Regions from separate parts of the Psychromonas sp. KJ10-5 genome, predicted to be linked through region 3. Evidence: predicted binding sites of a transcription regulator. Region 3 holds the regulator's gene; each other region holds the start of a gene.
What was found. The regulator sigma-54, encoded in region 3, starts transcription at its own class of promoters, with help from an activator protein. The targets are predictions, from matches to a motif close to GTTGGCACGNNNNTNGNNT.
Positions count from the first base shown of each region.

Region 1 (4,850 bases), 1.8 Mb from region 3:
ATTAAGGCTTGTGCAATGGCTAGACGTTGCTGCATACCGCCGGACATTTCGTTAGGATAACGTTGCGCTGCATGGCCTAACCCAACCGCCGTTAGCATTTCTAATGCCGCTGCTTTTAGTTTATTACGTTTATTTTTTGAAAAGACTTTGCCTAGTAATGGAGAAGCCGCAAACTCCCCTCCTAACATGACATTTTCTAGTGCATTGAGGTGTGGAAAAGCAGAGTACTTTTGAAACACTATGCCACGTGTTTCATTAGGCTCAGCGGGCATCGTTTCACCATCTAACAAAATATTGCCACGGCTTGGTGTTTCAGTTCCTAACAACATATTTAATAAAGTTGTTTTACCGCAGCCTGATGCGCCAACAATACTTACAAATTCACCGGCTTTTACACTTAAATCTACCTTCTCTAAAACCACTGTAGAACCATATTCTTTCCACACTTGTTTCATTTCAATAATGTTATTTTTCATTAATCATTTCCTCGCTTACCGTGGTACCAAGGGAAAGCACGTTGAGAAAGCAACCGTAATAGTGCATCCATCACAAAGGCTAATACCGCAATCCACAACACATAAGGTAGAATGACATCCATCGCAAGGTATCGACGAATCAAAAAGATGCGATAACCTAACCCTTCTGTTGCAGCAATCGCTTCACCTGCAATTAAAAATAACCAAGCACTACCTAAAGTTAAACGCACAGCATCTAATAAAGCAGGCAATACTTGTGGCAACACCACTCTAACCATGATTTGCCAGCTACTTGCACCTAGCGTCTGAGCCTTCAATAATTGTTCTGAAGGTAATGACTCTGTACGTAACTGTAAATCTCGAATTAGAATCGGACAGATTCCAATGATAATTAACATCACTTTTGATAGTTCACCTAAACCAAATACAATAAATAATACTGGTAGAATAGCCATCGGCGGGATTAATGAGATAGCAGTGATCAGGGGAGAGAATGTGGCACGCATAATCGGTAGCATGCCATTTACAACACCAATCACTAAGCCGATCAATGCACTTATACCAACGCCTAGCAATAAACGCTGTAAACTTGCACCAGTATCAACCCATAACAGATATTCACCAGTTCGTTTACTCGGTTCAAAGGCCATACGGTGTATTGCATCATAAAAGCTAGACCAGGCAGGTAGCAACTTGTCACTTGGGTTTTCTAATAGACGTGCATCAGATGCCATCGTATAAGCAATTATCAAGATAACAAACGGTAACAGCGTTAATAAGAATCGTGTGGTACGACTTGGTTTGCTATTCATTAATCTCATAATGATCAGCCTTATAGTTTGTTATCAATAGCCATTTGCATGAAGCTTGGGTCAAAACGTAACTTAATATTACTTTTATCACCGTAAACCCCTGTTGGTGTTTCTATACCGATGAATTTAGCATCAGCTGCGCCTTCGCCTAATAAACCATGTTCAAAAGAAAATTCAGCAACTTTACCCATAGTACTTAACAGTGCAGGGCTATTGTTAAACTCAACGGCATCTTTTGCATCATAAAACATTTTAGTTGACGCTAATTGAGCATCGTAGCCCGCTAAATCAGTGCCTGAAGCATCAGCCATTGCGCTGCGAGCCATAGTTGCTTTTGCATCATCGCCTTGCATGGTTTGCATTATTTCGTACCATGCTCCGGTTAATGCTTTACCTAGTTTAGGGTTATCAGCTAACACATCTGAGTTAACCACTAATAGGTCAATGATCTCACCAGGGATCTGTGAAGAATCAAACACTTTATTAGTATCTGGCATCACAGTTATTTCACTTAATAATGGATTCCAAGTTGTGACTGCAGTAACATCATCAGTAGTAAATGCAGCGACTAAATCGGCATCAGAAGTATTAACAACACGTACATCACGCTCTGTTAGTGAAACAGTTTGTAAAGCACGGGTAAGGAGATAGTGAGAAACACTTAATTCAACCAAGTTGACGTTTTGGCCTTTGATATCAGCTAAGTTATCAGTGCCTTTTAAAACAACCGCATCATTACCATTAGAGAAATCTCCGATAATAAGTGAAGTTGAATCAACACCACTGGCAGCTGGAATGGTTAGAGCATCCATGTTAGTCATTACAGTTGCATCAAATTGACCCGCTGTGTACTGATTAATTGACTCAACATAGTCATTGATTTGAACAATATCGATTTTAATATCGTATTTATCAGCCCATTTTTTAACAATGCCTGAAGTCGCACCATAATCCCATGGCATCCACCCTACATAGATGGTCCAAGCTAACCGGAATTCTGATTTAGTTTCTGCGAAGGCAGTGGAAGGGGTAACAATTAAGGCACTACATAATGTGCTAACGGTAAGTACTTTAGTGATTGATTTACGTAGGTATTTAGTTAATTCCATTTCTTTTCTCCTTAGTTACACATTTAAAAGCATGAGAGACATTGTTGCGTCTTCTCCCGGGCTTTTATCCCTCCGTGTAACCTTAGAAAAAAGGTCGACAACTCTCGGACCAGTCACTGCGAACAGCCGGAACCCTAGATGTCTATTTTTATATTGTATATCGGCAACACTTACGACTGCGGCCAATGTCTCTCATACGAGCAATTTAACAATCTAATAGAAGCAATCACTATGCCAAAAACAAAAAACCTTTATTTTCAATTGTTAATAAAAATTAGATTAAAATATTTTTGAGAAATGCACCAGAAAAAAACAATAATTGCACCATTAAGAAACAAAAAGTTGGGTGATTCGATAGTAATTAGGATAAAAAGCAGAATATAAAAAATAATGAGAATGATTATATTCATCAATTATTAATAAAATATTATAAACATAAGCGATTAATAAGGGTTATCTATGAGATGTAAGTATAAATAATAATAACTATTAGTTAATATATACCTCTAAAGATATCATTTCATTCATATCAATACTCAAATGGAAGCAGCGTTTTGAATAAACAAAGACATGTGGTTATTGTTGACGACCAATCAACAGGCAGAATTATTCTAAAAAAAATAATTTTACAAATCGCAGATGACATTACAGTCATTGATTTTGCAGATCCTAACGAAGCGTTAAAATGGTTAACAACGCACCCTGTGGATCTTATTATTACTGACTATAAAATGCCCGACTTAAATGGCATTGAGTTTATTCAAAAAGTACGGGAATTAAGTCATGGTCAACATGTCCCCATCATGATGATTACCGTAGTGAGTGAAAAAGCAATTCGCTATGAAGCTCTAGAGGCAGGGGTTACTGCATTTTTAACGCGTCCTATCGACCAGATTGAGTGCCGTACTACTTGTAGAAATTTACTTAAACTACACCAACAACATGTAATTATTCAAAATAGAGCTGATTGGCTTGCACAACAAGTTGAGCTTGCCACTGAGCAAATTCTGCAACGAGAAAAAGAAACTATTTTAAAGCTAGCTAAAGCAGGTGAATACCGTGATGAAGAAACCGGTAATCACGTTATTAGAATGGCTAAATATTCAAAAGAAATTGCCTGTGAAATGGGTTTAACGGAAGCAGAATGCAGTGATTTAGAGCATGCGGCACAGATGCATGATATAGGTAAGATAGGTATTCCAGATAATATACTACTCAAACCGGGTAAGTTTGAACCTGATGAATGGGCGACCATGCAGACTCATGCAACTATTGGGTTTGAAATATTATCAGGCAGTGAATCAAAATATATGCAAATGGGGGCTATCATTGCACTTAATCACCATGAACGTTTTGATGGCACGGGCTACCCAAATAAATTGGCAGGCAAAGATATCCCTCTAATTGCTCGCATCGTTTCTGTGGCGGATGTATTTGATGCATTAATTTCAGTGAGACCTTATAAAAAAGCATGGCCTATCCAAGATGCTATAAACTTTATTACGGCTAATTCAGGATCTCAGTTTGACCCAAAGTGCGTTGACGCTTTTATTCGACGCCTTCCAACGATCTTAAAAATACAAAGTGAGTATCCTGATATTTAACTAATACTAATCACACTATTTAACTGATCTATTTAGCTTGTTAAAATAACTTACTTTTTGTTACGCAAAAGTTAGATCACTTATTTGCTTTAACATAATCAATAATACAGGCTATATCTATTAATGAACGTCTTTTGTAAAAGAATCTATGCTGTAAAGAAGTACCTAAAGAAACATAACGACCCTGAAATAGAACAAGCATTAGTACGTGTGTTTATAGGTATCGCTCTAATTCTTTTTTTTTGCACCCCTTGGAATTTACCTGAAGATGGCGCCCTACTTTTAATATCTCAATTTAATTTGGTTATTATTGTTGCGACAATAATATCGATAATGATAGTAGCAGCTATCATACGTAATCCTAAAAAAAGTGTCATAAGACGAATAGCAGGTATATTTCTCGATTTAATTTCACTCTCTATGTTAATGGAAACGGCTAATGACCATGCAGTGTATTTATTTGTTTTCTATCTATGGGTTATTTTAGGTAACGGTTTCAGATTCGGGCTTAATTACCTATATCTATCGATGATTGTTGGCACTACCGGATTTTCATTCTCCATCTTATACGGCACATATTGGCAAGAAAACATTCATATAGCTATCAGTTTATTGTTGGTTATTACACTTATCCCCCTGTACTCTATCTTCCTGATTAATAAGCTTTATAATGCAATAGATATGGCAGAGAAAGCGAACCAGGCTAAAAGTCGATTTTTAGCTAATATGTCACATGAGTTAAGAACACCTTTAAATGGGGTATTAGGGATTGGTGATTTATTAAGAGAAACTAAACTAGAAGATGAGCAACGCAACTTAGTCAACACAATGCAAAGCTCAGCAAAAATA
Region 1 covers NZ_CM147864.1:1,673,180-1,678,029, forward strand. The annotation lists gene AC0L3W_RS07460 (ABC transporter ATP-binding protein) at 1-476, opposite strand, end outside; gene AC0L3W_RS07465 (ABC transporter permease) at 476-1,288, opposite strand; gene AC0L3W_RS07470 (putative urea ABC transporter substrate-binding protein) at 1,309-2,397, opposite strand; guanidine-I (ykkC/yxkD leader) riboswitch at 2,449-2,546, opposite strand; gene AC0L3W_RS07475 (response regulator) at 2,952-4,001, shown strand; gene AC0L3W_RS07480 (ATP-binding protein) at 4,125-4,850, shown strand, end outside.
Region 1: a site for sigma-54 is predicted at 2,618-2,636, ahead of AC0L3W_RS07470 (putative urea ABC transporter substrate-binding protein). Genes of this name have one in related genera too.

Region 2 (4,850 bases), 1.3 Mb from region 3:
ACGCAGCTTTTCTTGCAACATTGAAATGGCATTTTTAGTCTCTGATTCAATTGAGATGCTATCAAGGGCTGCTGATTGTAAAGTGTCTACAGCATCATCTGCTGTTTGTTGAATATCTAATGCACTTAATTCTGATTCTTCAGCAGTTGTTTCATCTTGTTCAGAATCAGAATCAGAATCAGAAGCTAGTGCCTCAGAACTTTCCGTATTAGTAGCTTGTTCAAGCGTACTATCTGTTTTTGCTGTGTCAGTACTTTCTCCGGTTGATGTCGCGCTATCATCACCAGAAAGCCCAGCAACAAAAGAGGTGGCAATACCTAATTTTAGTTCATTAAATACACCTTCAAGGCTGTCTTTAATGTTACCTGTACTTGCTGTTAATAGTGATTCTTTACCTTGTATTTCCGAAGACAAGATGTTTTCAAAGTTCTCTCCAAGTAACTGACTAGCAGTCGCAGTACCTTTTGAATCTAAACTACTGGATAAGCTTTGCAGGCTGCTTGCTGCACTGTTGATTGTTGACATTAGTATACACTCCTGTTGGTAGGATTATTTGCCGTAATTTTGTGTTGCAAGCGCTGCAGCGTCATTTGATCTGCAGGGGTTAACATATCTCTTATTTGAATATTGCTCATATCAATAGGGTCGTTGGTTTTTAATATGGCACGATCTGCTTGTACTGATACAACAGACAATAATATGTCATCAGGCATAAAAATTGAGTTTGGAAGTTGTGATGTTTGATGAGAAAGAAATTGGCTACGGATTAGCTGAAATTTATCTCCTTTTTTAACACCATTGCGATGTCCTAGGTTCATCACTAGTTGATCGTTGTATTTAGCGATAATTGTCGCCATCGTTGGCTGACAATAAAGTGCTTGTCTCACATCCCTTACTGCTTCATTTATTTTAAGATCGATAGCATACCCATAATCTGTTTGCCAAAAAGATAAACTGTTAGGATCAAAACGTTGTGTTAATTCATAAGGCCATTGACTAATCGCTGCATATTCTTTTTGGAATAGAGTAAGCTGATTAATTGCATCAACTAAATAGACCTGCATTTTAAAGTTACGTTTATGTACCGTCTCTTCGCTGAATGTGTAAGTCGTTGTTTCATAGTAGTCTGACATATCTTTTAATACACCAAAGACCAGATATTGAACATCATATTTAGCGGCTACATCTTTGGCTACTTTTAATGTTTGTAATTCAACATCACCTTCACTGTTATTAGTAAAGGCGATTTGTTGTGTCATGACATGTCTAGGATCTAATTTATTTGATTCTCCTTTTAGCTCTTTAAATAGCCGTTTTGTAATGACTTCATCACTATTATAAATGGCACCTAGTTGAGCATCTTTGCGATCTTCTAAATTAAATGGGCCAACAAAAATGCTTTTTGCATATTTCTCTTGCGGGCAAGTCGAAAAAGGGTAGATATCAGCTTCTACTTCGACCGTATAATAACCACCAATGATCTCTTCGTGAACAATACGCATATCGTGGATTTCACCATTGGTCTTAAGCATTAGCTTATCAACTTCTAAAACACCTTCTTGTATTACTTGTACACTCTCTGCACTGGTGCCTGCCGAACGCAAAACCGTCACCATCGCATCAGAGATGGCATTGGTACGCGATTGGTCTATATCTTGTTCATTTAATACTGCTCTACCTTCACTTGAATACCATTGTGCATTAGCAGTAAAAGAGCTAAGTATAAGTAGCGGCAATAGTTTTTTAGTCAATTTCATTTAATTACCTCTAGATTGGCCATAAACTGCCGCTAAATAAAGATGATAACCAACCACGTGTTTGCATTTCAGCATGTTCCCCAGTTGCACTAAACTCTATCCGACTGTCTGCCACTTGATAAGAGTCGACGGAATTATCTTCCGTTACATCTCTTGGTCTTATAATGCCTGTAAGACGGATATATTCTTTACCGTTATTGATTAACAACCATTTTTCACCACGTACTAATAAATTACCGTTATTTAATACTTCAATTACCGATACCGTTATTTGCGCACTTAAACTATGGCTTTGACTGCTGCCCGATTCACCACCAAAGCTTTGGTCTTGGCTAACTCCTAACTCCACTTCTTTGTCATTGACCGTGAGGTTACCACCCGGTATTTTAATCGGATCAAGGTTGTAAGTATTATCATTAGAGAGGTTAGTGCTGGCCGATTTAGTGGCAACTGTTTCCTCTTCTAATACAACATTGATGATGTCACCCACGTTAAACTTTGGTGAGTAGCTATACAAGTCAGTAGAAGTACTGTCATTGAATAAAGAGCCTGTAATTTGTACTGGTATCGGTGCTTTGCTAGGCTCCACTGGAGAGTAATAGGGGTCACCGGGTACTGGCGTTTCGTCTTTATCTCTTTGTGTTATTTGACGGCCAGTTTCTTCTGGAATTATCTCTGTTGTTTCTGAGTTTTCATCTACAACCACCTCTTGTTGACCAAAGTTGGCACAACCAGACAAGATGGCGACAGATAATAAAGCTGTGATTTTTTTCATCATTAATCATCCATGCGTTTAGCATTGATAAGGATAATGCAAGCATTATCACTCTATGTATGCGTTAAATTCGCGACATCTTTAAAAACTATTTTAAAATAGGGTGACTTAAATTTGTCGTTATATATCTAACTAAATACTAGCAATTAACAAGCCAAAAATTAAAATTGATTGGTTTTTAGTTGAAAATGTGGATTATTTGTAAAATAAGAAGTGTCGATTTGGTGTTAAGCAATTTAAAAAAATAGCTTAAACATTATATGTAAGAAAAAATGGGTTTATTAACAAACAGGGGGGAATATCTAGAAGAGCCTTGATTGAAAAAGTTAATCATTCAATGAAAGCTCCCCAGCAAAATCTAGGTGGTATATCTGTGGCAACTATTGATGTTAATTAGCCGTTGCTTCAATGTCCGTAGTCGTTTGTTCTTCTGCTTCTAATTTAGCTCTCTCTGCTTTAGAGATATATTTCTCTTTGCTTGCAGGTGCATTTTTAGCATTAATTTTCTTCAGACGTTTCTTTAAAATGCTATTTATCTTCTTTTTACGGTTCATTGTGATTCCTCTTATCAATGACGGCTATTGTAAAGACTCTGAGAAAAAATAAAAAGCGTTAATCATCATGAATAAAGTATTAAAAACTAATTATTTACTGCGTATTATACGGTTTAAAATTAAAGTAATACTTTGAAGTAAATTATTTGTTAATACGTTGCAATAGATATTCAGTGAGGATGAAATAACGTAGAATCAAGTTTATTAATCTATGTTGAAAATTATAATCAACATTTTAAATCGCTATTACTGAAGAGCTTATTGATTTGATTGCATCATTTTTTTCACCTACAGGCGCGCTTGCCGCTATCTTGCCACATCTCCGAGGACGTGATGCACAAGTAAAAATGGCGGAATCCATTGATACTGCGATTAAACAAAAACAATCAGTGGTAGTTGAAGCTGAGACGGGGACAGGCAAAACCTTTGCTTATTTAGCTCCGGCTTTATTAAATCTTGATAAAAGCCTGTCACAAAAGTTAATCATTTCCACTGGAAGCAAAGCATTACAAGAGCAACTCTATTTTAAAGACCTGCCTACTTTATTAAAAGCGACTCAATTTACTGGTCATTGCACTTTGTTGAAAGGTCGTGGCAATTATTTATGTACTGAACGTTTAAATCGGTACATGCTTGAAACACGGTTTAAACAACCGAACCTTCACAGTGAATTAGTCGCCATTAAAGAATGGTCTGTGAGCACGGTTACAGGGGATATTGCTGAAGTAAATAATTTACCTGAAGATGCAATGATTATACCTTCAATTACTAGTAGTAATGACAACTGTTTAGGGCGTGAATGTCCAAGTTTTGAAGACTGTTTTGTAGTAAAAGCAAGGACCAAGGCTATGGATGCCGATGTAATCGTTATCAATCACCATCTGTTTTTTGCTGATCTTGCCGTTAAAGAAACGGGGTTCGGCAAGTTAATTCCGGATGCAGATACTTACATTTTTGATGAAGCGCATCAGTTACCTGATATTGCGAGTCAATATTTTGGCGAAATGCTTTCTAGTAAGCAATTAACCGAATTAGCTAAAGAGATTGATTTTGTTTATCGCACAGAATTAAAAGAAGCGAAACAAATGGCTAAAGCTGCTGAACAGTTAAGAGCCGCATCTTTGGATTTCAGATTAGCCTTTGCCATGGAGAAAGGTTCAGGAAGCTGGCGAGATAAAAGTAAAGATCGCGCGATGCAAATGCATGTAACGCGGTTACGCCAAGTTTTAACGTTTTTAAAGCAAGTAGTGACTGAGCGTTTGGGTAAGAGTGAAGTATTAGACCATTGCTTTGAAAAAATTAATCAATATATTTTGCTTTTTGAAAAACTAAACAGCACCAATGAAAGTGGATTCAGCTATTGGTACGAATGCACTAAACAACATTTTTCATTAAACATTACGCCTTTAAGTGTGGCACAACGTTTTCAATCTGAATGTCAGAAAAAACAAGCCAGTTGGATTTTTACGTCTGCGACTTTATCGGTAAAAGGGGAGTTTTCGCATTTTACAGAATTACTCGGTTTAACCGGAGCACAGTGTTTACAATTAGGCAGTCCTTTTAACTATCAACAGCAAAGCTTATTTGTCGTTCCTCGATTATTACCCGAGCCAGGGACTCCTGGTTTAGCAAATAAGTTAGCTGAAACTTTATCTCCGGTTATCAGGGCGAGTAAAGGGCGATGTTTTTTTCTGTGTACTAGTCACTCTATGATGAATCAATTAGCAACTGCTTTTAGGGAATCTTTAACCTTGCCAGTGCTAC
Region 2 covers NZ_CM147864.1:1,164,154-1,169,003, forward strand. The annotation lists gene AC0L3W_RS05290 (hypothetical protein) at 1-525, opposite strand, end outside; gene AC0L3W_RS05295 (flagellar assembly protein T N-terminal domain-containing protein) at 525-1,757, opposite strand; gene AC0L3W_RS05300 (flagellar basal body L-ring protein FlgH) at 1,768-2,535, opposite strand; gene AC0L3W_RS05305 (DUF2986 domain-containing protein) at 2,922-3,086, opposite strand; gene AC0L3W_RS05310 (ATP-dependent DNA helicase) at 3,353-4,850, shown strand, end outside.
Region 2: a site for sigma-54 is predicted at 2,673-2,691, ahead of AC0L3W_RS05300 (flagellar basal body L-ring protein FlgH). Genes of this name have one in related genera too.

Region 3 (4,850 bases):
GCTTACTGAGCATTTCATTGTTTAATGCCAATGTGATTGCATTAGAGTCTGATTATAACCAACCTATCCATGTTTCTTCAGTTAAGCAACATGCGAGTTTGAAAACCAATACTATTATTTTTACTGATGAAGTATTACTAACTCAAGGTTCGATTAAAATCACAGCAGATAAATTAACCGTGATCCGAGGTGAAAAACCTAATCATGAATTAATGATTGCTGAAGGTAATACCTCTGTTTTCCATCAAATTCAAGATGATGGAAAACCATTGGATGCTGAAGCTAAAAAAATTACCTATGATGTGGCTAAAGGTAAAATAACCTTAACTAAAAATGCACAAGTGAAGCAATTGGATAGCCAAGTTAATGGTGCTGAGATTGAGTATTTCTTAGCAACACAAGAGCTTAATGTTAGTACAGACCAAAATAAAAAAGAGCGTGTAAAAACCATCTTTTTACCTGCTCAATTTGAAAAATCTAAAGACACTAACTCAACTTCAAACACAGGCAACAAATAACTATGGCAGAGTTACGCGCAACGGGGTTAGTTAAAAGTTATAAAGGCCGAACTGTAGTAAATGGTGTTGGTTTAACAGTAAAAACCGGTGAAATAGTAGGTTTACTAGGCCCTAATGGTGCAGGTAAAACCACCTCTTTTTATATGGTCGTTGGTTTAGTGAAACAAGACCAAGGTAGCATCGTCATTGATGACGAAGATATTTCTAGTAACCCAATGCATATTCGTGCACAAAAAGGCATTGGCTACCTGCCACAAGAAGCATCTATTTTTCGACGTTTAACCGTGACAGAAAACATTATGGGTATTCTACAAACCCGTAAAGAATTAACGCAAAAGCAACGCGATGAGAAGCTCAATACACTATTGGAAGAGTTTCATATTACTCATATTCGTGATAACAAAGGAATGAGTTTATCGGGTGGAGAGCGACGCCGTGTAGAAATAGCACGCGCACTAGCAACCGAGCCCAAATTTATTCTACTGGATGAACCTTTTGCAGGGGTTGACCCGATTTCAGTAATTGATATAAAAAATATTATTCAGCAATTACGAGATCGTGGTTTAGGTGTATTAATCACTGACCATAATGTAAGAGAAACGTTAGATGTTTGTGAGCATTCCTATATAGTAAGCCATGGGGAAATTATTGCTGTAGGTACACAAGATGAAATTCTTGCAAACGATCATGTAAAACGCGTTTATCTAGGTGAAGAGTTTAAACTTTAAGTTATTGCCACACGTTCAGGAAGATATGTTTTGATGAAACAGGGTTTACAATTGAAAATGGGTCAGCAATTAGCGATGACCCCTCAATTACAACAAGCAATAAAACTATTGCAGCTTTCAACATTAGATCTACAACAAGAGATTCAGAATGCTTTGGACTCTAACCCTCTTCTCGAACAAGATGATCAAACTGGGTCAGAAGATACGGTTAAAGAAGCCGATAGCAGCGTATTAGATACAACTGAAGCGATTACTCAACAAGAGTTCTCTGATGATCTCCCTGCAGAAAAAGAGTGGGAGGAATCTTATAACTCCACCCCAATCACAGGAACGACTTCTAATGCCGTTGCCTATGAGGGAGAAAATACACTTTATCAAGGCGAGTCATCAACCTCTCTACAAGACCATCTGTTGTGGCAAATGCAATTAACACCTTTTACAGATACCGACCAAATAATCGCGATGGCGATTATTGACTCTATCGATGAATCAGGCTACTTGACCACCGACTGTGAGAGTATCTTAGAGAGTTTACAAACAGATTTAGAAGAATTAGAACTAGATGAAGTAGAGGTGGTACTTAAACGCATTCAACACTTTGATCCACTAGGGGTTGCGGCACGTACCACCCAAGAATGTTTACAAATACAATTACGCCAACTACCAGAAACGACTCCTTGGCGTAATGAAGCAATTCAAATCCTTGAGCAATACATGGATCTATTAGGTAATAGAGATTACCGAACTTTAGCCAGAAAAAGTAAGCTAAAAGAAGCTCAACTTGCTGAAATAATGCGTTTAATTCAAAGCTTAGAGCCTCGCCCTGGTAACCGAGTAGAAACCAGCGAAACGCAGTATATTGTTCCCGATGTGTACGTTAAAAAGATCAATGGGCAATGGCGTGTATCCCTAAATCAAGATTGTGATCCTAATTTATCAATTAACCAGCAATACGCGAGTATGTGCTCAGGTAACATTAGTAAAACTGACTCTCAGTTTATCAAAGGCCACTTACAAGAAGCTAAGTGGTTTATTAAAAGCTTAGAAAATCGTAACGATACCTTATTAAAAGTGGCTAATTGTATTGTACAACAGCAACAAGCCTTTTTTGAATATGGCGATGAGTCCATGAAGCCAATGGTATTAAACGATGTCGCATTTGAAGTAGAAATGCATGAATCCACTATTTCACGTGTTACAACACAAAAGTTTATGCATACTCCACGTGGTATATATGAACTGAAATTTTTCTTTTCTAGCCATGTTGCTACTAATGGAGGCGGTGAATGTTCATCAACCGCTATTCGCGCTTTAATTAAAAAGTTGGTTTCAGCTGAAACCACAACTAAACCATTAAGCGACAATAAAATCACCCAGTTGTTGGAAGAAAAAGGTATTAAGGTAGCAAGACGTACTATTGCTAAATACCGTGAATCCTTAGGAATTCCGCCTTCTAATCAACGTAAACAATTACTTTGAACTAAGAAGTAATGCAAATAAATAAGGATTAACTATAGTCATTTAATGCTAACCTGATAAACTCGCGCGTCCATTAAATACAGTTAACTATTATTATGAAAATATCTACTCTATTAAATCAACAATCGGTATTCTGTAACACTACTTGCACAAGCAAAAAAGGCGCTCTAGAAAAAATCAGCCTTATCGCAGCAAAGGAGCTCGATTTAGATGCCCAAGAATTGTTTGAAAGCTTAATTGCACGAGAAAAAATTGGGTCAACAGGTGTTGGGTCTGGGATTGCTATTCCACATGTCAAAATTTCTAGTGAGCTACCTGCTACGGCTGTTTTTTTGCAATGTGAAACAGGTATCGATTACGATTCATATGACGGTAATAAAGTGGATATATTATTCGCTATCTTTGTACCTGAAGACCTTTGTAAAGAATACCTTTCGGCGCTATCAGAAATTAGCCAAAAGTTATTAGACAAACAATTCTTACGTCAGTTACGCAGTGCGGGAAATTCCCAAGAATTATTTGAATTACTAACACTATAGAAAGACAGGAGAAAGTATGAAGTTAATTGTTATTAGTGGTCGCTCAGGCTCAGGAAAAACAATTGCACTTCATGTTCTCGAAGACTTAGGTTATAACTGCATTGACGGTGTACCTTATCAACTACTCGAGCAACTTATTGATACTTTAGACCCTAAAGACAATAAAGTTGCTGTGAGCTTAGATGTCCGTAACATGCCAACCAAAGTTGAGCAAATACAACAACTGATCGCCTCTCTTCAAAAGAAAGTGGAATTGGAAATCATCTATATTGATGCATTAACCAGTGAATTAATTAGGCGTTATAGCGAAACTCGACGCTTGCACCCTCTTTCAAAAAAGAAATTCTCTTTATCCCAAGCATTAGAACTAGAAAATGAGATGTTACTGCCATTAAAATCGATGGCTGCTTTTTCTATTGATACCACTTCATTATCAGTGCATAACTTAAATGAACACCTCAAAATCTATTTACAGGGCTCAACAAAAAGTAACTTGCTTATTATTTTCCAATCTTTTGGCTTTAAATATGCTCACCCAGAAGACGCTGACTACATGTTTGACGTGCGCTTTTTACCTAATCCATATTGGGAAAAAGAGTTAAAAGCTTTTTCAGGTAAAGATAAGATCATTCAAGATTATTTAAGCACCTTTCCGATTGTCAAAGAGACGATTACCAATATAGAAAACCTGTTTTTAAATTGGTTGCCACACTTAGAGCAGAACAACCGTAATTATGTCACAGTCGCAATTGGCTGTACTGGCGGAAAACACCGTTCAGTATACGTCACTGAACAAATAGCGGCGCGTTTCAAGCATAAATATCAGGTACAGATAGAACACAAATGTTTAAAGGAGTAGTTCCGATTGGATATCATTAAGCAAACAATTACAATAAAAAACAAATTAGGGTTACATACACGCGCAACCATCAAATTAGTTGAACTTGTCAATGCATTTGACGCTCAAATCACCATTACACACAATGGCAAAAAAGCCGATGCCGGTAGTGTGTTAGGATTACTTGTACTAGAGACCTGCTTTGGACAAGAGATTGAAATCGAAGCAAGTGGCACGCAAGCTCAAGAAGCAATGCAAGCGGTAACCGAATTAATCGAAAATAAATTTTTAGAAGAAGAATAATTATAGGAGTTGGTATGCTGGAAAACACTAAAGTCGATAATACCCAGCTACGACTTCAAGAAGTAAAAAAAGCCCTTGAAAGTGGTATGTTTGTTTTAGCACGCAGTATTTTAGATAAAATGCCAGCCTGCGATGTTGCCTTTCTTTTAGAATCATCTCCGCCTGGTTACCGTAAAGTACTATGGAATCTAACCGACCATGACCAACACGGTGAAATCCTAGAAGAACTAAATGAAGATGCTAAAGATGGTATTATCAACCTCATGGGCACAGACAACCTCGTAGCAGCAACAGAGGGGATGGAAACTGATGGCCTGGCCTATGTATTGCGTGGTATACCAGATAGCGTTTACCGCGCTGTTTTGGAGCAAATGGACACACAAGATAGACAACGTGTTGAATTAGCATTAGCCTATCCAGAAGATACTGCCGGCTCAATCATGAA
Region 3 covers NZ_CM147864.1:3,813,546-3,818,395, reverse strand. The annotation lists gene lptA (lipopolysaccharide transport periplasmic protein LptA) at 1-518, shown strand, start outside; gene lptB (LPS export ABC transporter ATP-binding protein) at 521-1,246, shown strand; gene AC0L3W_RS16790 (RNA polymerase factor sigma-54) at 1,280-2,725, shown strand; gene AC0L3W_RS16785 (PTS sugar transporter subunit IIA) at 2,821-3,264, shown strand; gene rapZ (RNase adapter RapZ) at 3,281-4,123, shown strand; gene AC0L3W_RS16775 (HPr family phosphocarrier protein) at 4,130-4,405, shown strand; gene mgtE (magnesium transporter) at 4,420-4,850, shown strand, end outside.